4 regions of the Streptomyces sp. NPDC058284 genome follow, and region 4 is predicted to be linked to each of the others. Evidence: riboswitches for the same ligand, from Rfam matches in the RefSeq annotation. Region 4 holds a riboswitch; each other region holds the start of a gene.
What was found. A riboswitch is a leader RNA that binds a small molecule or an ion and turns the genes downstream of it on or off. The one in region 4 is predicted to bind cobalamin.

Region 1 (5,719 bases), 170 kb from region 4:
GAAGGGGAGGAGGGACTCCTCCAGGTCGTTGCGGTACGTGGTGTTGTCCGCGTCGAAGACCGCGTACGCGCCCTTGTGGCCGTTCTCCGCGATGACCTCGCCGAGCTGCTTCGCGACGGGCTTCGGCCAGTGCGACAGCTCGCGGGCGGTGGCCGCGGAGGTGCCGGCGGCGCTCGCCTCGTCCGTCGGCCACAGCGCGCCGCCCGCGAGGACGGCGGCGGCCAGCGCGCCCGTGGTGCCGATGAGGGCCAGCTTGCTCTTTGCCCGTACTGCCATGGTGTGACGTCCCTGCCGTTCCTGGAAGCGATGCGCGGCCCCGTCCGGAGCGGCGCGCAATGCTATGGGGCACGGCGGTCATTGCCCATGATCGAAGTCACCGTGAAGCGGGGGCATGGGGAAGGTGAACGGGGGGTAGTGGGAGGGGGCGCCGTGACCGCACGGCGCCCGGAGCTGCCGGAACCTTCAGGAGCTGCCGCGACCCGCCCGGTCCACCGCGCATACTGGTTCCCATGGGCTCCCGTGAGTTCGTCCGGGCCGTGCCGAGGCTCGACGGCCCGCTCGACGGCATGGTCGTCTCCGCGGTCGGCTACCGCACCGCGGGACAGCGCCCCGCCCTGCACCGCGGCCTGCCCTCGCCGTATCTGACGGTGATCTTCTCCCTCGACGGGCCCATCACCACCGGCGACTCCCCAGGCCGGGCGACGGGACCGGACGCGGCGCGCACCGACATCGTGGTGGGCGGCCTGCACCAGAGCCCCGCGTACGTCGTCCAGCCCGAGCACGAGGCGGGTATCCAGCTCGCCGTGCATCCCCTCGCGGCCCGCGCGCTCCTCGGCCTGCCCGCCGCCGAACTCACCGGTCAGCTGGTCATCGGCGGCACCGACGTGCTCGGCGACCACGCGGCCGACGTCCGCGAGCGGCTGTGTGAGCTGGACGACTGGACGGACCGTTTCGCCCACCTGTCCGCGTACCTGCGGCGGCTCGCCTGCGTCGACCGCCCCATGGGAGCCGTACGCCCGGAGGTCGCCGAGGCCTGGGCGTGGCTGGCCCGGCACCGCGGCGCGGGGACTCTGGGCGGCCTGTCCCGGCACGTCGCGCTGAGCGAACGCAGGCTGACCGCGCTGTTCCGCGCCGAGACGGGCCTGAGCCCGAAGCAGGCCGCACGCCTGATGCGCTTCCAGCACGCCAAGGCCGTCGTGACCCGCGCCGTCGCGGCGGGCGGACCCCCGGACCTCGCCCGGGTCGCGGCCGGCACCGGCTACTACGACCACTCCCACCTCGTCCGTGACTTCCGGCAGTACACCGGAGTGAGTCCCACCCGCTGGCTGGCCGAAGAGTGCCGGAATATCCAAGCCGGGGCGCACGGTACGGGCGAAGACTCGAAGCCATGAACACCACACCGAACCCGAGCTCGAACCCGAACGTCACGCCGGCCCCGAAGCCGGACCTCACACCGGCCCCGAACCCCGCGCCGAACCCCGCGCCGGGTGCCGCCGAGGGTGACCGCCTCACCACACCCCCTCCCGCCGTCTGGCCGGGCGTGCAGGCCCAGGACGCCCCCGCGCTGATCGACTTCCTCGTCGACACCGTCGGCTTCCTGCGCACCGCCGTGTACGAGGACGGGGGCCGCGTCGCCCACGCCCAGCTCGACTGGCCCGAGGGCGGCGGCATCATGCTCGGCTCGTACGACCCGGAGGCCGCGGCCACCTGCGGCAAACCCGGCACCGGGGGCGCCTACGTCGTCACGGCCCGGGTGGACGACCTGTACCGGCGCCTCACCGGGGCGGGCGTGAAGATCACCGCCGAGATCGAGGACAAGCCCTACGGCAGCCGCGAGTTCGGCATCGAGGACCCGGAGGGAAACCGCTGGTCGTTCGGCACCTACCGAGGCGAGCCGAGGCCCGCACCGACCACGTGAGGGCGGGTGACAGGTGCGTGATAACTTGCGCAAGCCAGTCAAACCCACACCTGGGCCAGGGAATCCGGTGCAAATCCGGAACTGACGCGCAGCGGTGAGGGGGACGGGCGGGGCCACGGCCACTGGGTGTCTCCGGACGCCCGGGAAGGCGCCCCGCCCGGTCGATCCCGAGTCCGAAGACCTGCTGGCGCCTCCGCTCGCACACCGGGCGACGGAGGTCGTGACGCAGGCCAGGCTCCGCGTATGAGCCGCGAGACCCAAGGGATCACGTGTCCTCGACAGCCCGTACCGCCGCTCTCCGTACAGCCGCCCTCCTCTGTGCCGGTCTGCTCACGCTCACCGCGTGCGGCGACGGCTCCGCACGCAACGCCGCGCACTCCGGGGGCGGGAGCGCCGACGGCTATCCGGTCACGGTCACCTCCTGCGGCAAGGAGGCGAAGGTCGAGGCGCCGCCCCGGCGGGCCGTCTCCCTCGACCAGGGGTCCACGGAGATCCTGCTCTCCCTCGGCCTCGCCGACCGGATGGCCGGCACCGGCACCTGGACCGACCCGGTCCTGAAGAACCTGGCGAAGGACAACGCGAAGGTGGAGCGGCTCGCCGACCGCTACCCGTCGCTGGAGAAGGTCCTCGCCAAGGAGCCGGACTTCGTCAGCGCCTCCTTCCTCTACACGGTCGGCAAGGGCGGCGTCGCCGACCGTACGAAGTTCACCGAGCTGGGCGTGCCCGTCTACGTCTCGCCCACCGACTGCGCGGGCAAGGACAACGACGACGGCGACGGTGACGGCAAGCGCGTCAAGACCCTCACCATGGACAGCGTCTACGGCGAGATCCGCGACCTCGCGAAGGTCTTCGACGTCGAGAAGCGCGGCGAGAAGCTGATCGCCGGACTGAAGCGGCGGGTCGCGAAGGCCACCGGGCACGTCGACAAGGCCGCCGCCTCGGACACCCGCCTCATGTACTGGTTCGCCAACTCCGACGCGCCGTACATGGCGGGCTGCTGCGGCGCCCCCGGCATCATCACCCGCGAACTCGGCGCCAAGAACGTCTTCGACGACACCCGTGAGGAGTGGCCCCAGATCAACTGGGAGACCGTCGCCGACCGGGACCCCGACGCCATCGTCCTCGGCGACCTCACGCGCAAGTCCCAGTCCGCGGAGAGCGCCGCGGCGAAGATCAGGTTCCTGGAGACGAACCCGGCGACGAAGAACCTGACCGCCGTGAAGAAGAAGCGGTACGTGCTACTCAGCGGCCAGGCCATGAACCCCACGATCCGCACGGTCGACGGCATCGAACAGGTCGCGGCCGCGCTGCGGAAGTTCGGACTCCGCAAGTGACGCAGGCGGCGGAGGGCGGGGGCGGGAGTACGGCCGCGGGAACGGGGATCGGTACCGGCACGGGCACGGACATCAGTACGGACACGGGCACCGGCACGGAGGGGCCCGCACCCGGCGCCGTACACCCGGAACCCCTGCACGGCCCGCGCCCGGGCCCGCACCCGGGCCTGCGCGTGGGACTGCGCGGGGGCTTGCGCCTGGCCCTGCTCTGCCTGGCCGGTCTCGCCGCGCTCGTCCTCTCCGTGTCCGTGGCCGTCACCATCGGCCCCGCCGACATCTCCGTGCCCGACGTATGGTCGACCGTCGCCGCCCACCTCGGCTGGGGCGAGACCCCGCTCACCCCGATCAGGGACGGCATCGTCTGGAACCTGCGGATGCCGCGCACGCTGCTCGCCGCGGTCTGCGGCGCGGGCCTCGCGGTCTGCGGCGCCGTGATGCAGTCGCTGCTCCGCAACCCGCTCGCCGACCCCTTCGTGCTCGGGGTGTCGTCCGGCGCGTCCACCGGAGCAGTCGCGGTCGTCGTGCTCGGCGTCGGCGGGGGAGCGGTGTCGGTGTCGGCGGGCGCGTTCGCCGGGGCGCTCTGCTCGTTCGCGCTGGTGCTGCTCCTGAGTCACACCCTGGGCGACACCACGGACCGGGTCGTGCTGTCCGGCGTCGCTGCCATGCAGCTCTTCTCCGCGCTGACCTCGTTCGTCGTCCTCACGGCGGGCGACGCCGAGACCACCCGCGGCGTGCTGTTCTGGCTCCTCGGCTCGCTCAGCGGAATCGGCTGGACGGACGTGTGGCTGTGCGCCGGGGTGCTCGCGGTGGCGCTGCTCGTCTGCCTCGGCCACGCCCGCACGCTCGACGCGTTCGCGTTCGGCCAGGAGGCAGCGGCGGCGCTGGGCGTCCGGGTGGCCCGCACCCGGCTCGTCCTGCTCTGCACGACGGCGCTCCTGACCGCGGCCCTGGTCAGCTCGGCGGGCGCCATCGGCTTCGTCGGGCTGGTCCTGCCGCACGCGGCCCGCGCCTTCGTCGGCTCGGGCCACGCCCGGCTGCTGCCCGTCACCGCGCTCGCCGGCGCGGTCTTCCTGGTCTGGGTGGACACCCTCGCCCGCACGGCCCTGGACCCGCAGGAGGTCCCGGTCGGCGTGGTGACCTCGCTCATCGGCGTACCGGCGTTCGTGGCGGTGCTGTACCGGACGCGGCGGGTGACATGACGTACGGCCTGATCCCACCGGACGCCCCGGGGCTGCCCGCGGACCACGCCGCGCCGGGACTGCGCGCGGACCGGGTGAGCCGGGAGGCGGGGGGCCGCCTCGTCGTCGACGGCGTCAGCCTCGCCCCGCCCACCGGCGCCACCGTCGGCCTCCTCGGCCCCAACGGCTCCGGCAAGTCCACGCTCCTGCGCATCCTCGCGGGCGTCCTCGCCCCGGCCTGCGGCGTCGTCACCCTGGACGGCCGCACGCTGGCCGACACGGGCCGCAGGGAGGTGGCGCGCCGGGTCGCCGTGGTCCAGCAACACGCCTCGACGCAGGTCGAGTTGACCGTACGCGATGTCGTACGCCTCGGCCGCATCCCGCACCGTCGCGCGTGGTCGGCGCCCACGCCGCACGACGAGCGGGCCGTGCGCGACGCGCTGGCGCGCACCGGACTCACCGAACGCGCCGCCCAGGCCTGGCACACCCTCTCCGGCGGCGAGCGCCAGCGCGTCCAGATCGCCCGCGCCCTCGCCCAGGAGCCCCGCGAACTCCTCCTCGACGAGCCCACCAACCACCTCGACATCCAGCACCAGCTCGACCTGCTCGCCCTGGTGGCGGAGCTCCCGGTCACCAGCGTGATCGCGCTGCACGACCTCAACCTGGCGGCGATGTTCTGCGACCACCTGCTCGTCCTGCGGGAGGGCACGGCGTACGCGGCCGGACCGCCGGCCGAGGTGATCACCGAGGAGCTGATCGCCGAGGTGTACGGGGTGCGGGCGGTGGTGACGCCGGGGGAGCCGGACGGCGGCGCGGAAGGGCGGCCTTCGGTGCGCTTCCTTCGCAGGTGAGGCGGGGCACGCCCGGGGGTGGGACGGGGTGCGGGCCTCGCCAGGACGTTCCGGGCATAAGGGGTGAGAATAACCAAACGGACAGGGGGTACCGCAGGGAGCGACGAACCACCCGACCTGTCCCCGAAAGGACAACCGCCATGCTGATGGCCGAGCCCGTGCTGCGAAACCTGGTCGAGAACCACGAGATGCTCACCGTGCGCCTCTCCGCGGAACCCGACAACCACGAAGTGCGCCGCCGCATAGAGAACGTCACGTACACCCTGTGCGTCTCCACCGGAACGCGCGACATCCAGAGCGCGCTCGCCGTGGCCAGGGAGAAGCTCCGCGACTACCGCCCGACGCGGACGAAGGTGCAGCTTCAGGCCTGAGGGCGACGGGGCGGAGGGCCCGGCACGCGGGATGCGGGATGCGGGATGCGGGATGCGGGCCGCCGGA
Region 2 (5,719 bases), on a different contig from region 4:
GCGTTGACCTGGAGGAACTCGCCGGACAGCGTCTCGCGCTTGAAGAGGTTGGAGACCTGCGGCTCGATGCACTCGTAGACGCCCGCGATGGACGCGATGGTGGCGGTCGGCGCGATGGCGAGCAGGAGCGAGTTGCGCATGCCGGTCGTGGCGATGCGTTCGCGCAGCGCCGCCCAGCGCTCCGGCCAGGTGAGTTCCACGTCGTAGTGGTCGGGGTGCAGGACACCGCGCGCGGTGCGGGTCTTCTCCCAGGCGGGGAGCGGGCCACTGCGCTGGGCGAGGTCGGCGGAGGCCTCGTACGCGGCAAGCATGATGCGCTCGGCGATCCGGGTCGACAGGGCGCGCGCCTTGGGGGAGTCGAAGGGCAGCTTCAGCTGGAAGAAGACGTCCTGGAGGCCCATCGCGCCGAGGCCCACCGGGCGCCACTTGGCGTTGGAGCGCCCGGCCTGCTCGGTCGGGTAGAAGTTGATGTCGACGACGCGGTCGAGGAAGGTGACGGCGGTGCGGACGGTGGCGTCGAGCCGCTCCCAGTCGATGTCCTGCGCGGCCGGGTCGACGAACGCGCCGAGGTTCACCGAGCCGAGGTTGCAGACGGCCGTCTCGCCGTCGTCCGTCACCTCCAGGATCTCGGTGCAGAGGTTGGAGGAGTGCACGGTGTGACCGGGCTCGGCGGTCTGGTTCGCGGTGCGGTTGGCGGCGTCCTTGAAGGTCAGCCAGCCGTTGCCGGTCTGCGCGAGGGTGCGCATCATGCGGCCGTACAGCTCCCGCGCGGGCAGGGTCTTCTTCGCGAGCCCGGCGGCCTCCGCCGCGCGGTAGGCGGCGTCGAACTCCTCGCCCCACAGGTCGACGAGGTCGGGCACGTCGGAGGGCGAGAACAGCGACCAGTCCCGGTCGGCGGCGACCCGGCGCATGAACTCGTCGGGGATCCAGTGCGCGAGGTTGAGGTTGTGGGTGCGGCGCGCGTCCTCACCGGTGTTGTCGCGAAGCTCCAGGAACTCCTCGACGTCGGAGTGCCAGGTCTCCAGGTAGACCGCGGCGGCGCCCTTGCGGCGTCCGCCCTGGTTCACCGCGGCGACCGAGGCGTCCAGCGTCTTGAGGAACGGCACGATGCCGTTGGAGTGCCCGTTCGTGCCGCGGATCAGCGAGCCGCGGGAGCGGATGCGGGAGTACGAGAGGCCGATGCCCCCCGCGTGCTTGGAGAGCCGCGCGACCTGGTGGTAGCGGTCGTAGATGGAGTCGAGCTCGTCCAGGGGCGAGTCGAGGAGGTAGCAGGAGGACATCTGCGGGTGGCGGGTGCCGGAGTTGAAGAGCGTGGGGGAGGACGGCAGGTAGTCCAGGCGGCTCATCAGGCCGTACAGCGCGGCGACCTCGTCCACGGCCCGGACGCTGGAGTCCTCCGCGAGCCCGCTGGCGACGCGCAGCATGAAGTGCTGCGGCGTCTCGATGACCTGCCGGGTGATCGGGTGGCGCAGCAGGTAGCGGCTGTGCAGCGTGCGCAGGCCGAAGTAGCCGAAGCGGAAGTCGGCGCCGTCCGCGAGCGCGCTCTCCACGAGCGCGTCGAGCCGGGCCGCGTGTTCGGTGACGAAGGACGCCGTGCGGTCGGCGATCAGGCCCTCGCGGTGGCCGACCGCGATCGACTCGGTGAAGGAGCGCACGCCCTGGGTAGCGGCTTCCTCGCGGATGCCGATCGACAGGAGCCTGGCCGCGAGCTTGGAGTACGCCGGGTCCTCGGAGATGAGCCCCGCGGCCGCCTCGGTCGCGAGCTCCCTGAGCTCGGCCACGTCGGCCCGGGTGGAGCGGCCGCGCAGCGCGGCGGCGGCCACCCGGCCGGCGTCGGCGTCGGGGAGATCGGCGGTGAGGTCGGTCAGGGTGCGCAGCAGCGCGGTCCCTGGCGCGTCGGTACCCACAGTGCTGTCGGTGGGCTGTGGTGACAGCGCTGACGCAGGTTCGGCAGGCGCGATGGTCACGTGGAGCTCTCCCTCGCTCGGCTCTGGGCCTGGGGGAGAGGACGGCACACACGGGCGCACCCGGGCAGGGTGGCGTACCGCGTCCACCGGCCCATTCCACGAGGCCCGGACGGTCGGCACCCGGGCCGGACGGCACGGGTGCACTGCCGGCAGGTCTTCGGACTCCGGGTACGACAAATGCGTACACGTACACCGTTGCGGGACAGTTCCGGACTTGCACCGGATTCCCCTGCGGCGACAGCGAGCATGAGCATACATCTTGTGCCGTGCTTCTGAAGCAGGCCCACATCTTGTGTCGGCTCGCATAGGCAGGGTCTAAGGTGCGGTCGGGAGTTCCAGCGCGTAGGTGAGCAGCGGCAGGCCCGGGATCGGGTACCAGTCGCGCTCCGGGGTGCGTATGAAGCCGAGACGTTCATAGAGCCGGTGGGCGGTGCGCATGGTGGGCGAGGAGGACAGCACGAGCCGGTCGCGGCCCGCGTCCCTGGACCGCTGGACGCAGTCCCGCACCAGGAGTTCGCCGACACCGCGGCCGCGCGCCGCGGGCGAGACCGCCAGCATGCGGATCTCCGTCTCGCCGTCCCGCGCGATGTCGGCCATGGGGCCGCCGGACGGCACGAAGGTCACGCCGCCGAGCAGCTCGCGGGAGGCCGCGTCGTCCGCCACGGCCACCAGGATCTCGGCGTGCGCCGCGCGCCCCGCCACGTCCCGCAGCACGGCCAGATAGCGGTCCTCCGCTCCGTGGTCCAGATGTCCGTCGTCGAGGTAGGCCCGCGCGGTGAGATCGCCCAGCGCCTCGTGCTCCGCGGGGTGTGCCCGCCTGATGGTGATGTCCATGGGGCGCAGTGTGCAACACGGGTACGACAAAGGGCCGCCGGTTTTCCGGCGGCCCAACGTCACTTGCGGGGAACGGTGTTGAGCGTCGGGTTCAAGGACAGGCTCTCAGTGCCCGGCGCCCGCGGTCGCCTTCGGCAGCTCCTGGACGACGCCGGGGTCGCCCGCGTCCGCCGTGTAGTCCTCCGGGGAGGTCTCGTCGATGCCGTCGGGGGCCTTCAGCGCCTTCAGGACGAAGGTGAGGACCACGGTCACGACCACATTCAGGATGAACGCGGTCAGGCCGATGTAGCCGATCTCGCCGATGCCGGGGATCTCGTCGGACGAGCCGCCGAAGTGCTTCTGGGTCGGCGAGGCGACGCCGTACGCCGCGAGCGTTCCGTACACCATGCCGACCGCCCAGCCGGCGAGCAGCGCCCAGCGGTGGAACCACCGGGTGAACAGGCCGCCGACCAGCGCGGGCATCGTCTGCAGGATCCAGATGCCGCCGAGCAGCTGGAAGTTGATCGCGACCGTTTTGTCCATCGTGAGGACGAAGACGAGCGCGCCCACCTTCACGAGCAGCGAGACCAGCTTGGAGACCCTGGTCTCCTGCTCGGGAGTCGCGTCCGGCTTGAGGAAGTCCTTGTAGATGTTCCTGGTGAAGAGGTTCGCGGCCGCGATCGACATGATCGCCGCAGGCACGAGCGCGCCGATGCCGATGGCGGCGAAGGCGACGCCGGTGAACCAGTCGGGGAACATGTTCTCGAACAGCTGCGGGATGGCCAGCTGGCCGTTCTCGACCTTGACCCCGGCCGCGATCGCCATGAACCCGAGCAGCGCCAGCAGGCCTAGCATCAGCGAGTAGAGCGGCAGGATCGTGGTGTTGCGGCGGATGACGTCGCGGCTCTTGGAGGAGAGCGTCGCGGTGATCGAGTGCGGGTACATGAACAGGGCGAGCGCGGAGCCGAGCGCGAGCGTGGCGTAGGTCCACTGACCGCCCCGGCCGGGCGCGAGGCCCGCGACGGGCTTGCCCGCCGCCTCGTTGGCCTTCGAGAACTTCTCGCCCGCCGCCTGGAAGATCTCGTCGAAGCCGCCCAGCTTGATCGGGATGTAGATGATCGCGACGGCGATGACGAGGTAGATCAGCCCGTCCTTCACGAACGCGATCAGCGCGGGCGCGCGCAGGCCGGACGAGTAGGTGTACGCGGCGAGCACCGCGAAGGCGATGAGCAGCGGCAGGTCCTTGATGAACCAGTTGGTGTCCGGGCCGCCGCCGACGCCCATGACGTCGAGCACGGCCTGGATGCCGACCAGTTGGAGCGCGATGTACGGCATCGTGGCGAGGATGCCGGTGACCGCGACGGCCAGCGAGAGCCCCTTGGAGCCGAAGCGTCCGCGCACGAAGTCCGAGGTGGTCACGTATCCGTGCTTGTGCGAGACGGACCAGAGCCGCGGCAGGAAGGTGAAGATCAGCGGATAGACGAGGATCGTGTACGGCACCGCGAAGAAGCCGGCCGCGCCCGCCGCGTAGATCGCCGCGGGGACGGCCACGAACGTGTACGCCGTGTAGAGGTCGCCGCCGAGCAGGAACCAGGTGACCCAGGTGCCGAACGAGCGACCGCCGAGGCCCCATTCGTCCAGGCTCTCGGTCTCGGCCTTGCGCCAGCGCGCGGCCAGGAAGCCCATCGCCGTGACGGCGACGAAGAAGAAGATGAAGACGGCGAGGGCGACGCCGTTCACGCCGCCGGTCCCCGATGCGAGTGTGGTCACAGTCCGGCACCCCTCTGGGCCGCTTCGGCCTTGCGGGCGCGCTGGTCACGCTGCCACAGCTTGTACGCGATCATCGTCAGCGCCGTGGAGATGAGCACCCACAGCATCTGGTACCAGTAGAAGAACGGAATGCCGATCAAGGTCGGGTCGACCTTGGCGTAGGAGCTCACCCAGAGCATCGCGACGAACGGCGCGACGAGGCAGACGGCGATGACCACGCGGACCGGTGTGACGACCGGTCTGTTCACTTCAGGCGCATCTGACATATCGCGGCTCCGTTCCCTCACTTATCCCATGCTTAACGTGCGGGAAATCTAAGCCACAGTCTTGCGCCATGGAACCCCTGTCCGGATAACGGACGAGGCGATGTCCCTGCTCAGCAGCAGCGGAACCCGTTGTGGGGATCCGACTCCTGGCGTTCTGTCCGCATACGCTCAAATGCGCGGCGGCTGGGGACGGTTGCTGCTGGATGGTCCTTGCGGATATGAGCCACGTACCGCTCGTACGCCGACTCGTCGGTCAGCTCATGGACGTACCAGCGCATCCAGCGCACGCCGCGCAGCAGCCAGGTCACGGCGCCGGCTCCCGCTTCTCCTCACGGGTCGCGAAGAGCCCGGCCGGGGCGCTCAACTCCGACTCCACGTAGGGCGCTTCGTGCAGCGGCGTGGCGTCGGGGCTGCGGACGTGGCGGACGCACACCCGCGCCGCGTCCAGGATCACGACGACGATGAGCAGCGCGAGTACCGCCGAAAGGACGCCGTCCACCGTGGAGTTGGTGACGACGGTGTGCATGTCGTCCATCGTCTTGGCGGGCGGCAGGATCTTGCCGTCGTCGATGGCGTCCCGGTAGTTCGCGCGCTGCTGGAAGAAGCCGACGCGCGGGTCGCTGGAGAACACCTTCTGCCAGCTCGCGGTGAGCGTCACCGTCGCGTCCCAGGCGAGCGGAATGCCGGTGATCCAGGCCCACTTGAGGCGGCCGGACTTCACGAGCAGCGTGGTGCAGACGGCGAGGGCGACGGCCGCGAGGAGCTGGTTGGCGATGCCGAAGATCGGGAAGAGCTGGTTGATCCCGCCGAGCGGCTCGTGCACGCCCACCCACAGGAAGTAGCCCCAGAGACCGGTGACGGCCGCGCTGGTGAGCAGCAGTCCGGGCTTCCAGCTCATGTTCT
Region 3 (5,719 bases), on a different contig from region 4:
CCGGACCAGTGGACGGGCAGTCCGCCGTGGCCCGGCACGGCGTCCGCGCGGACGTCGGCGAGCGACTTGGCGCAGCCGGGGCGGCCGGTGCAGGCGCCGACGCCGGACCAGGGCGAGCCGGGGGCGGTGACGTAACCGGCCTCGGCCAGTGCGGCGAGGCGCTCGCGGGCCGCCGCTCCGTCGGCGAAGCCGGGCAGCACGAAGCCGCGCCACGGGGTGACGCGCAGCTCGTCGGCGGGCAGCGGGAGGAGGGCCCGCCACTGGGCCGCGGTGACACGGCCGAGGGGTGCGTTGACGACCACGGCGTGACCCGTGACGCCGGGGACGGGTGGGGCGGCGACGGACATTCCCCGGGCAGCGACCGGCATCTCCCGGGCACCAACCGGCATCTCCGGGGCCGTGACCGGCATCTCCGGGGCGGCGCCCGGCGACTCCGGGGCGCCGACAGGCATCCCCGGAACCGCGACCGGATCCGCCGCGACCCCCGCCCGCGTCAGCGCCCGCGCCACCTCCACCCGCTGCCCGTCGGGAAGCTCCCGTACCCGCCAGGCCCCGTTGCCCGCCTCGCGCGCGGCGTCGAGGAAGGCGCGGGCCGCCGCGAGGGCGGCGCGGGGGGCGTCGGCGCCTGCGACCCGGAAGGCGTGCCTCCCGAGGCGTACGACGGCCGTTCCACCGGAGCGCACCGCCCCACCGGATCGCACCGCGCGACCCGCACCTGCCGTCCCGTCCGCCCCCACCGCCCCGTCCGATTCTGCGATCAAGGTCACATCCGCGCCGAGGCCCGCCACGTCCCCGCGCCCGTCGTCCAGGGCGAACAGGAAGCGGCCGGAGAGCGCGGTCGTCCACTCCTCCGCGCAGAGGAGTCCGTCCAGCTCGCGGGCCCACAACTGCACGTCGGCGTGGCCGAGTCCGTCGGTTCCCGCGAGCGGCGATGCCACCACGTTCCGCACGCGTTCGTGCCGCTCGGAAGGCAGCAGGCCCGCGTCCGCGAGCAGGTGGGAGAGTTCGCCGCCGCACGCCTCGCCGAGGCCGCGCAGCTCGATGTTGCCGCGCGAGGTGACGCTGAGGTTCCCGTCCGCGAGACGCTCCGCCGCGACTCCGAGCGCGGTCGCCTGACGGGCCGTCAAAAGGCCGCCGGGCAGGCGGAGTCGGGCGAGCCTGCCGTCGTCGGCGAGGTGCAGGCGAAGGGCACCGGGGCAGGCGTCGCCCCGGTCGCGTATGAGGGATTCGCCCTGGTCTGGGGAGGGAGCTCGGGTGGGCGGCATGGCGGCGAGCATACCCACGCGGTTCCGGCCGGTCGCCTCCCGAGACGGGCCGTCCCGGCAGGTGGCCGCACCGCTCGCGGCGGGCAGGACTTACTATGCAGGCGGCGGGCTACCTAGTCCGTCGACGCCAGCGACGGCGTGGGTCCACCAGGACCCTGGGGAGGAAGCCCGGTGCGAATCCGGCGCGGTCCCGCCACTGTGAGCCCCACCCGCGTGGGGTGAGCCAGGAACTCCTGCCGTCCATACGACCACCCGGGGCGCGGACACCCCGAGGAAGGCCTGCGCCCGCATGCTTCTGCTGTTGTCGACCTCCGACACCGACCTGCTCAGCGCCCGCGCGGCGGGAGGCCCGGTCGACTACCGGTTCGCCAACCCCTCCCGCCTGGACCTGGACACTCTTCCCGGCCTGCTCGACGGCGTCGACCTCGTCGTCGTACGCCTCCTCGGCGGCGTACGCGCCTGGCAGGACGGCCTGGACCAGCTCATCGCCACCGGCCTCCCGGTCGTCGTGCTCACCGGTGAACAGGCCCCCGACGCCCAGCTGATGGCCTCCTCCACCGTGCCGATCGGCATCGCCGCCGAGGCGCACGCCTACCTCGCGCACGGCGGCCCCGCCAACCTGGAGCAGCTGGCCCGCTTCCTCTCCGACACCGTGCTGCTCACCGGCCACGGTTTCGAGCCGCCCGCGCCCGCGCCGTCCTGGGGCCCGCTGGAGCGCACCGCGCGACCCGTCGAGGGGCCGACGGTGGCGGTGCTCTACTACCGCGCCCACCACATGAGCGGCAACACCGCGTTCGTCGACGACCTGTGCAGCGCCATCGAGGACGCGGGCGCCCGCCCGATGCCGCTGTACGTGGCTTCGCTGCGCGCCCCCGAGCCGGAGCTGATCGACGAGCTGCGGGCCGCCGACGCCATCGTGACGACGGTCCTCGCGGCGGGCGGCACCAAGCCCGCGCAGGCGTCGGCGGGCGGCGACGACGAGTCGTGGGACGCGGGCGCGCTGACCGGCCTCGACGTGCCGATCCTCCAGGCGCTCTGCCTGACCGGGTCGCGCTCGGCCTGGCAGGACAACGACGAGGGCGTGTCGCCGCTGGACGCCGCGAGCCAGATCGCCGTCCCGGAGTTCGACGGCCGCCTCATCACGGTGCCCTTCTCCTTCAAGGAGATCGACGAGGACGGGCTCCCCGCATACGTGGCGGACGCCGAGCGCGCGGCCCGCGTCGCCGGGATCGCCGTGCGGCACGCGCGTCTGAAGCACATCCCGGCCGCCGACAAGCGCCTGGCCCTGGTGCTCTCCGCGTACCCGACGAAGCACTCCCGCATCGGCAACGCGGTCGGCCTCGACACCCCCGCGTCCGCCGTGGCGCTCCTGCGCCGGCTGCGCGCCGAGGGGTACGACTTCGGCCCCGAGGCCGACATCCCCGGCCTGGTCTCCGGTGACGGCGACGAGCTGATCCGCGCGCTCATCGACGCGGGCGGCCACGACCAGGAGTGGCTGACCGAGGAGCAGCTCGCCGCCAACCCGGTCCGCATCCCCGCCGCCGACTACAAGCGGTGGTACGCGACGCTCCCCGCCGAGCTGCGCGAGTCCGTCGAGGGCCACTGGGGTCCGCCGCCCGGCGAGATGTTCCTCGACCGCTCGCGCGTGGGCAACGGCGGCGACCCGGAGGGCGACATCGTGCTCGCCGCCCTGCGCCGCGGGAACCTCCTCATCCTCATCCAGCCGCCGCGCGGCTTCGGCGAGAACCCGATCGCGATCTACCACGACCCCGATCTGCCGCCCTCGCACCACTACCTGGCGGCCTACCGCTGGATCGCCGCGCCCGCCGCCGACGGCGGTTTCGGCGCCGACGCGATGATCCACCTCGGCAAGCACGGCAACCTGGAGTGGCTGCCGGGCAAGAACGCGGGCCTCTCCGCGGCCTGCGGCCCCGACGCCGCGCTCGGCGACCTGCCCCTGATCTACCCCTTCCTGGTCAACGACCCGGGCGAGGGCACCCAGGCCAAGCGCCGCGTGCACGCCACGCTCATCGACCACCTGGTGCCGCCGATGGCGCGCGCCGACTCCTACGGCGACATCGCGCGCCTGGAGCAGCTCCTCGACGAGTACGCCCAGATCAGCTCCATGGACCCGGCGAAGCTGCCCGCGATCCGCGCGCAGATCTGGACGCTCATCCAGGCCGCCAAGCTCGACCACGACCTGGGCCTCGAGGACCGTCCGGACGACGACGGATTCGACGACTTCCTGCTGCACGTCGACGGCTGGCTCTGCGAGATCAAGGACATGCAGATCCGCGACGGTCTGCATGTGCTCGGCAGCGCCCCGGCCGGCGCCGACCGCGTCAACCTCGTCCTCGCGATCCTGCGGGCCCGCCAGATCTGGGGCGGCACGACCGCGCTGCCCGGTCTGCGCGAGGCCCTCGGTCTCGACGAGTCCGCGGCGACGCGGGTGAGCGCCGACGCGGCCGAGGAACGGGCCCGCGCGCTGGTCCAGGCGATGGACGACGCCGACTGGGACCTCGCGGCGATCCCGCGCGACGAGGGCGAGCAGGTCGCCGCCGTGCTGGAGTTCGCGGCCCGCGAGGTGGTCCCGCGCCTCGCGGCCACCACCGCCGAGCTCGACCACTCGGTGCACGCCCTGAACGGCGGCTTCGTCCCGGCGGGCCCCTCGGGCTCCCCGCTGCGCGGCCTGGTCAACGTCCTGCCGACCGGCCGCAACTTCTACTCGGTCGACCCGAAGGCCGTCCCCTCCCGCCTCGCGTGGGAGACGGGTCAGGCGCTGGCCGACTCCCTCATCGAGCGGTACCGCAGCGACAACGGCGAGTACCCCACCTCCGTCGGCCTCTCCCTCTGGGGCACCAGCGCGATGCGCACCGCGGGCGACGACGTCGCGGAAGCGATGGCCCTGCTCGGCGTCCGCCCGGTCTGGGACGACGCCTCGCGCCGCGTGACGGGCCTTGAGGCCATCCCCTACGAGGAGTTGGGGCGCCCGCGCATCGACGTGACGCTGCGCATCTCGGGCTTCTTCCGCGACGCGTTCCCGCACACGATCGGCCTCCTCGACGACGCGGTGCGCCTCGCCGCCTCGCTCGACGAGCCCGCCGAGCACAACTACGTACGCGCCCACGCCCAGGCCGACCTGGCCGAGCACGGGGACGAACGCCGGGCCACCACCCGCATCTTCGGCTCCCGCCCCGGCACGTACGGTGCGGGCCTGCTCCAGCTCATCGACTCCCGCGACTGGCGCACCGACGCGGACCTGGCCGAGGTGTACACGGTGTGGGGCGGCTACGCGTACGGCCGCGGTCTCGAAGGCCGCCCGGCGCGCGCCGAGATGGAGACGGCGTACAAGCGCATCGCCGTGGCCGCGAAGAACACGGACACCCGCGAGCACGACATCGCGGACTCCGACGACTACTTCCAGTACCACGGCGGCATGGTGGCGACCGTGCGCGCGCTGCGGGGCACGGCCCCCGAGGCGTACATCGGGGACTCGACCCGCCCCGAGACGGTCCGCACGCGCACGCTGGTGGAGGAGACCTCGCGGGTGTTCCGCGCGCGCGTCGTCAACCCCAAGTGGATCGAGGCGATGCGCCGCCACGGCTACAAGGGCGCCTTCGAGCTCGCCGCGACGGTGGACTACCTGTTCGGGTACGACGCCACCACGGGCGTCGTCGCCGACTGGATGTACGACAAGCTCACGGAGACGTACGTTCTGGATCCGACCAACCGGCAGTTCCTCCAGGAGAACAACCCCTGGGCCCTGCACGGCATCGCCGAACGCCTCCTGGAGGCGGAGTCGCGCGGCATGTGGGCCAAGCCCGACCCGGCAGTGCTCGAAGCGCTGCGGCAGGCGTACCTGGAGACCGAGGGCAATCTGGAGGACGAGGGGAACCCGGCCGACGCGGGCTGACCCCTCCCCCTCCGCGGTGGCCGGCCGTCACGTGCACGTCGTCACGTCGACGCCCGGCCACCGTCCAGCCAGGCGAGCGCGCCCGCGGTCAGGGCCGTCACCCCGGTGGTGATCGTCGGCTCGACCAGCGGCGCGAAGAACGGCGAGTGGTTCGAGGGGATGTCCCGCTCGAAGGTGCCCGCCTGCTGCGCGGCGGCGACCTCGGCCGGGTCGGCGCCGCCGAACAGCCAGTAGCAGAGCGGCACTTCACGCCCGGCCGCGGTGGCGAAGATGCCGACGTCCTCGCTGCCGGTCACCTGACCGGGGTCGACGATCCGCTCCGCGCCGACGACGGCGCCGATCGCGGCCGTCGTCCGCTCGACGGCGTCCGCGTCGTTCGTGAGGATGGGGAAGGTGTCGATCTCCGTGATCTCCGGCTCCCTCTCCGCTCCCGCGGTGACCGCCTCGCCCTTGATGATCCGCTCGACGGCCGCGAGGACCCGGGCGCGCACCTCGGGCGTGTAGCTGCGGATGTTGAGCTGGAGCTCGGCCTCGTCGGGAA
Region 4 (5,719 bases):
CGGGCGGCGGCCCGGCCTCGGCGAGCCGTTCGCGCAGCGCGCCCGCCCGGCGCCGCGCGCCCCGCACGGTCAGCGGCAGCGGCGACCAGCCCGCGAGGCGGCCGAGCGCGACCACCGGGGGGAAGACGGGGGAGCGGGCCATCAGCGAGGCCGGGTCGCCGAGCACGGGCGGCTCGCCCGGCGCGGCGAGCAGCAGCACCTGGTCCGCGTACTGCACGACCCGCTCCAGGCGGTGCTCGGCCATCAGGACCGTGGTGCCCAGGTCGTGGACGAGCCGCTGCAGCACGGCGAGGACCTCTTCGGCGGCGGCCGGGTCGAGCGCGGAGGTCGGCTCGTCGAGGACGAGGACCCGGGGGTGCGGGGTGAGGACGGAGCCGATGGCGACGCGCTGCTGCTGGCCGCCGGAGAGGGTGGCGATGGGACGGTCGCGCAGGTCGGCGAGGCCGAGGAGGTCAAGGGTCTCCTCGACCCGCCTGCGCATCACGTCGGGGGCGAGCCCGAGGGACTCCATGCCGTACGCCAGTTCGTCCTCGACCGTGTCCGTCACGAAGTGCGAGAGGGGGTCCTGGCCGACCGTGCCGACGACGTCGGCGAGTTCGCGCGGCTTGTGCGTGCGGGTGTCGCGGCCCGCCACGCTCACCCGGCCGCGCAGGGTGCCGCCGGTGAAGTGCGGCACGAGCCCGCTCACCGTGCCGAGCAGTGTCGACTTGCCGACTCCGCTCGGCCCGACGAGCAGCACGAGCTCGCCCTCGGGCACGGTGAGGTCGACCCCGCGGACGGTGGGCGCGCTCGCCCCGTCGTAGGTCACCGAGACGTCCTCGAAGCGGATCATGAGGGCTCCTCGGGGGTGGGGGGTCGGGCGTCGGTGTGGCGGGCGGGCGGTGTTCGCCAGGCCGCGGGCGAGGGGTTCGCGGTCGGCGCGTGCTCCGGCGGGGCGTGCTCCCGCGGGCCGACGGGGCCCGCTCCCGCCGCCCCGGCCTCCGTCCCGGTCGGCGCCGACATCGACACCGGCACCGGCGCCACCACCGCCGGCACCAGTGCGACCAGTACCGCCGCCGCGGGCCACAGCGGCAGGGTCGGTGCGACGAGCGGGACGACTCCGGGGTGCAGGGCCGCCGGGTCGTGCGACGTGGCCCAGAGCATCACGGCCGCGACCGCCACCCCGGACCCGGCGACCAGCCAGGCGCGCGCGCCCCACGGATCGGGGCGGTAGCGGGTGCGCACCGAGCAGCGGCCACCGAGGCGCAGGCCCCTGAGCGCGGCGAGCAGTCCGGCAAACAGGACGGTCAGGCCGTAGGCGGTGCCCTCCGCGGTGAGCAGTCCGTACGTTCCCACGCAGACGCCCATCAGGCCGCCGAGCGTCAGCGCGGCCGTGACCCTGCGCACCCCGGCGGGGACCGGGACCGTGCGCCCGAAGCCCCGCGCGTCCATCGCCGCGGCCAGCGCGACCGACCGTTCGAGGGCGCCCTCCAGGACCGGAAGCCCGACCTGGAGCAGCCCGCGCATTCCGCGGTCGGGGCGCCCGCGGAGCCGTCGGGCGGCCCGGAGCCGCTGCACGTCGGTGACGAGGTTCGGCGCGAAGGTCATCGCCACGACGACGGCGACCCCCACCTCGTACAGCGCGCCCGGCAGTGACTTGAGCAGCCGCGCTGGGCTGGCCAGCGCGTTGGCGGCGCCGACACAGATCAGCAGACCGGCCAGGCGGATGCCGTCGTAGAGCGCGAAGGCCAGGCCCTCGGCCGTGACCCGGCCGCCGATGCGCACGCCCTTGGCCCAGTCGGGCAGCGGCACCTCCGGCAGCGTGACGACGGTGTGCGTGCCGGGGATCGGCGAGCCGAGCACGACCGCGAAGAGCAGCCGGATCGCGATGACGATGAGCCCCAGCTTCACGAACGCGCCGTACGACTTCGCCCACGGCGCCGACGTCCGGCGCGCCGCCACCACATAGCCCGCGACGCCGATCAGCAGCCCGATCAGGAGCGGATTGGTGGTGCGGGACGCGGCGGTGCCGAGGCCGATGGCCCACACCCACCAGGCGCCCGGGTGCAGGGCGTTGCTCCGGTGCGCCTCGGGGGCGAGGCGGCGCCGCAGGGGGCCGGGCGCGCCGCTGCCGTGGTCCGTCATCGTGCTGTCCGTCGTCCGGCCGCGTCAGCCGCGGCGACGGCGGGCCTGCCAGACCGCGGCAGCGCCGAGCAGCGCGACGGCGGCGACCCCGGTGATCAGGCCGAGGGAGGGACCGCCGTCGTCCCCGTCCCCGTCCGGGGCCGCGGTCGTTTCCTGCCGGTCGCTGCCGTCTGCGGCGACCTGCTCGCCGCAGCCCGACTTCGGGTAGCCGTCGATGGCGCAGAGCAGTGCCTTGCTGTCGTAGCGCAGCGGTTCGGCGACCGAGGCGAGGGCCTCCGCGCTGGTGGCGTCGTCGGCGACGCTGGCGCAGGCGGTACGCGGCTTCGGCGGGCGCTCACCGCCGGGCGCGTCGCCCGCCGTGCCGAAGTCGACGACCAGCGCGACCCGCTTGTGCCCGTCCTCGGCCGGGGTGTCCGCGCAGATGTCCTCGAAGTCCGCTGCGCCGCGCGGCTTCGCCGCGTCCTTGGAGTCCTCGGAGACCGCGAAGCGGAAGCCCTGTACGTCACCGTCGTCGGGGCGCGCGGTGCCCGGGCCCTGGCTCGCGTACGTCCACTGCCCGCCGTCCCGCTCCCAGAACGACCAGTAGCGGTAGCCGGCGGCCTGGGCGGGCGCGGCCACGAGGACGCCGACGACGGCGGCGAGGAGCACCCCGAGCAGCAGCCGCCCACGGCCTGCCGTCACGGCTGCTTCTTCTTGCGGTTGCCGCTGTACAGGAAGCCGATGCCGATGCCGGCGACCATGCCGACGCCGACGATCCACCAGACGCTGACGCCGCCGTCGTCGTCCTTCTTCTCGTCCTTGTCCGACGCCGAGGCGTGGTCGGAGGCGGACTGCGGGGGCGGGCCCTGGGCGTTCAGCTGCTTGACGAGGTCGGCGCCGCCGAAGTCGCGCGGGTCCAGGCCCGCGGCGTTCGCGGCGAAGATCAGCTTCGCGTAGGCGGCGGGGCCCGACTGCTTCGCCCACTTCGCGGAGTTCTCCGTGAGCCACACCGCGGACTTCTTGGCCTGCTCCTGCTGTCCGGCGGCGGCGAGGGCGACCACGGCGTCGGCGGTGCCGCCGACGTCCGGCATGTCGCCGACGCCCGGCATCGACGACATCAGGTGGTCCTCGTTCTTGCCGAGGGTGTCGAGGAGGTAGCCGGTGCCGTTGCTCGCGGCCTGCGCCGTCGTGTCCGGCTTCGCGCACTTGGGGGCGCCGGACGTGGCCTTCTTCGCGGGCGCCACGACGAGGCCACGGCCGAGGCTGCCGAGCACACCGGCCGCGGTGGCGCCGGCGTTCGGCGAGACCTTGCCGGACTTGGCGTCGGCGAGGCCGAAGGCGCCGCCGTCCTTGCCGCAGTCCATGGCGAGCTTCGGCAGCGCGTCGTAGGGGGACTTCCCGCCCTGGGACTTGGCGGACGCGGGGTTCTCACCGGCGGCGACGAGCGCGCCGACGACGATCCCCGTGGAGTTCGCGTCGGAGGGGAAGCCGGGGTTGTAGCCCCAGCCGCCGTCCTTGTTCTGCACCGACTTCAGCCACTGGACGCTCTTCTTCACCGCCTTGTCCTGGCCGCCGAGCGCGGTGAGGGCCTGCACGGCGGCGGCGGTGGAGTTGCTGTCGACCGTGGTCTTGGAGTTGCACGGCGTGCTCGCGTCCGCGCGGTACGCCGCGAAGCCGCCGCTCGCGCACTGCTGCCCGGTCAGCCAGTCGACGGCCTTCGCGGCCGGCTCGATGTCCTGGGTGTGCTGGGCGAGCAGGGCGTACGACTGGCGGAAGACGCCGTCGAACTTGGGGTCCTGCTTGCCGTAGAGGCCCGAGGGGAGCGCGGTCGAGGGCGACGGGGAGCTGCTCTCCGCGAAGGCGGCCGGTGCCGCGGCCGAGCCGAACACGGCGACGGCGGCCAGGACCGCCGCACTGCGACGAACGTTCATGATGGGGCGGATGCCTCTCCCTGCGGGGAGCGGGGCGGCGCGGTCCGTGCGGGCAGCACGGCTTCCGGCGGCTCCGGCTCCGTATACCTCGACGGTGCCGCTCACCGGAGGGTCCGGTGAAGCGAGCCGGTCACGTTCCGCGCCGGGCATTCCGGCTCACCGACGCTGCGGTCGGATTACGGCTGCGGGTCAGCGCCGGATTCGCACCGGACTTTCCCCTGCTCGGACGTGAGGACGACGCACTCACTCTACCGGCCGGTCCGCGGGCCCCTCGGGTCACACCGCCACGAACGCGAGCGGATCGCTCCCTGCCACCGCCTCCGCGCGCCCCAGCTTCACCAGGCGGCGTACGTGGGCCTCCGCTTCGGAGACCGCGATGTTGCGCGAGCCGTAGGGGATCTCGGCCCAGGGCCTGTTCCACTCCATGCGGGTGGCGATCTGCCAGGGGGTGAGGGGCTCGGCGAGCAGGGTGAGCAGGCTCGTCAGGCGCTCCTCGTGGTGCGCGAGGAGTTCACGTACGCGGCCGGGGGCGTCGGTGAAGGCGTGCTGGTGGGCGGGGAGGACCTCGGCGGGGGCGAGGCGGCCGACCCGCTCCAGGGAGTCGAGGTAGTCGCCGAGGGGGTCGGTCACCGTGTCGTCGTCGGGGTCCTCGTACAGGCCGATGTGCGGCGTGATGCCGGGCAGCAGATGGTCCCCGGAGAAGAGCCGGCCGTGGCCGCGCAGGCCCGTCGGGTGGTCCTCCTCCAGGTGCAGGCAGACGTGGCCCGGCGTGTGTCCCGGGGTCCAGATCGCGCGTACCCGGCGGCCCGGCAGGGCGAGCAGCTCGCCCGGGGTGATGCCGAGGTCGGGCAGGGCGGGGGCGAGGCCGGGCAGTGCGCGGGGGTGGCCCTCGTCGCGGGCCCGCACCAGGGGGGCGACGTGGCCGGCCGGGGCGCCCGCGGCGGTGAGCTTCGCGGCCATGTAGGCGTACCAGCGCTCGGGCGGGTTGGCACGGGTGCGGCGCACCACGGAGGCGTCCGCCTCGTGCATCGCGATCCACGCGCCCGACGCCTCGCGGACCGCTTCGGACAGGCCGTGGTGGTCGGGGTGGTGGTGGGTGATGACGACGCCGTGCACGTCCTGGACCGCGGTGCCGCAGGCGACGAGCCCGGCGGCGAGGGTCTCCCAGGACGCCGGGTCGTCCCAGCCGGTGTCGACGAGGACGGGGCCCGCGTCGGTGTCCAGGAGGTGGACGAGGGTGAAGCCGAGGGGGTTGTCGGGGATCGGGACCTTGATGCTCCAGACGCCGCCGCCGTGCTCGATCACCGGTGGGCCGCTCGCCCGCGTGCCGCCGCTCACCCGCGTCATGGGCGCCTCGTCTCTGTCGCTGATGCCCGCCACTATAACTAGAACTAGTTCCAATAGTCGCCCAAGTCCACCTCTTAGCCGCCGGGTTGGCGCTCCCGCGAGCCTCCCGGGGTCTTCCGGAGCCTCCTGGGCTTCTGGCGCTTCTGGCGCTTTCGGGCGTGGACTCCTCCAACTAGAACTGGTATCAGTTCTGAAACATCAGTTCTGAAACGGTGTCAGGAAACGCCCCGCAGGGACCCGCAGGAGGCAGTCAGCCATGACCGAGCTCGTGGAACACGGACAGCTGTTCATCGGCGGGGAGTTGGTGGACCCGCTCGGCAAGGGTGTCATCGACGTCG

Region 1: another riboswitch for cobalamin. It lies ahead of ACFVYR_RS13280 (ABC transporter substrate-binding protein); the one in region 4 lies ahead of ACFVYR_RS12555 (prenyltransferase/squalene oxidase repeat-containing protein).
Region 2: another riboswitch for cobalamin. It lies ahead of ACFVYR_RS06655 (ribonucleoside-diphosphate reductase subunit alpha); the one in region 4 lies ahead of ACFVYR_RS12555 (prenyltransferase/squalene oxidase repeat-containing protein).
Region 3: another riboswitch for cobalamin. It lies ahead of cobN (cobaltochelatase subunit CobN); the one in region 4 lies ahead of ACFVYR_RS12555 (prenyltransferase/squalene oxidase repeat-containing protein).

The regions. Positions count from the first base shown of each region.
Region 1 covers NZ_JBHVYE010000007.1:242,941-248,659, forward strand. Annotated here, with positions in the region: gene ACFVYR_RS13265 (haloacid dehalogenase-like hydrolase) at 1-276, opposite strand, end outside; gene ACFVYR_RS13270 (helix-turn-helix domain-containing protein) at 510-1,391, shown strand; gene ACFVYR_RS13275 (VOC family protein) at 1,541-1,918, shown strand; cobalamin riboswitch at 1,937-2,122, shown strand; gene ACFVYR_RS13280 (ABC transporter substrate-binding protein) at 2,188-3,252, shown strand; gene ACFVYR_RS13285 (FecCD family ABC transporter permease) at 3,300-4,451, shown strand; gene ACFVYR_RS13290 (ABC transporter ATP-binding protein) at 4,448-5,281, shown strand; gene ACFVYR_RS13295 (DUF5133 domain-containing protein) at 5,422-5,652, shown strand.
Region 2 covers NZ_JBHVYE010000003.1:149,223-154,941, forward strand. Annotated here, with positions in the region: gene ACFVYR_RS06655 (ribonucleoside-diphosphate reductase subunit alpha) at 1-1,967, opposite strand, end outside; cobalamin riboswitch at 2,098-2,228, opposite strand; gene ACFVYR_RS06660 (GNAT family N-acetyltransferase) at 2,283-2,801, opposite strand; gene mctP (monocarboxylate uptake permease MctP) at 2,907-4,520, opposite strand; gene ACFVYR_RS06670 (DUF3311 domain-containing protein) at 4,547-4,816, opposite strand; gene ACFVYR_RS06675 (CstA-like transporter-associated (seleno)protein) at 4,927-5,124, opposite strand; gene ACFVYR_RS06680 (carbon starvation CstA family protein) at 5,121-5,719, opposite strand, start outside.
Region 3 covers NZ_JBHVYE010000051.1:3,596-9,314, forward strand. Annotated here, with positions in the region: gene ACFVYR_RS36900 (cobalamin biosynthesis protein CobG) at 1-1,277, opposite strand, end outside; cobalamin riboswitch at 1,398-1,517, shown strand; gene cobN (cobaltochelatase subunit CobN) at 1,555-5,178, shown strand; gene ACFVYR_RS36910 (amidohydrolase) at 5,220-5,719, opposite strand, start outside.
Region 4 covers NZ_JBHVYE010000007.1:75,708-81,426, forward strand. Annotated here, with positions in the region: gene ACFVYR_RS12540 (ABC transporter ATP-binding protein) at 1-832, opposite strand, end outside; gene ACFVYR_RS12545 (energy-coupling factor transporter transmembrane component T) at 829-2,124, opposite strand; gene ACFVYR_RS12550 (SCO2322 family protein) at 2,149-2,805, opposite strand; gene ACFVYR_RS12555 (prenyltransferase/squalene oxidase repeat-containing protein) at 2,802-4,034, opposite strand; cobalamin riboswitch at 4,158-4,291, opposite strand; gene ACFVYR_RS12560 (MBL fold metallo-hydrolase) at 4,311-5,381, opposite strand; gene ACFVYR_RS12565 (aldehyde dehydrogenase) at 5,638-5,719, shown strand, end outside.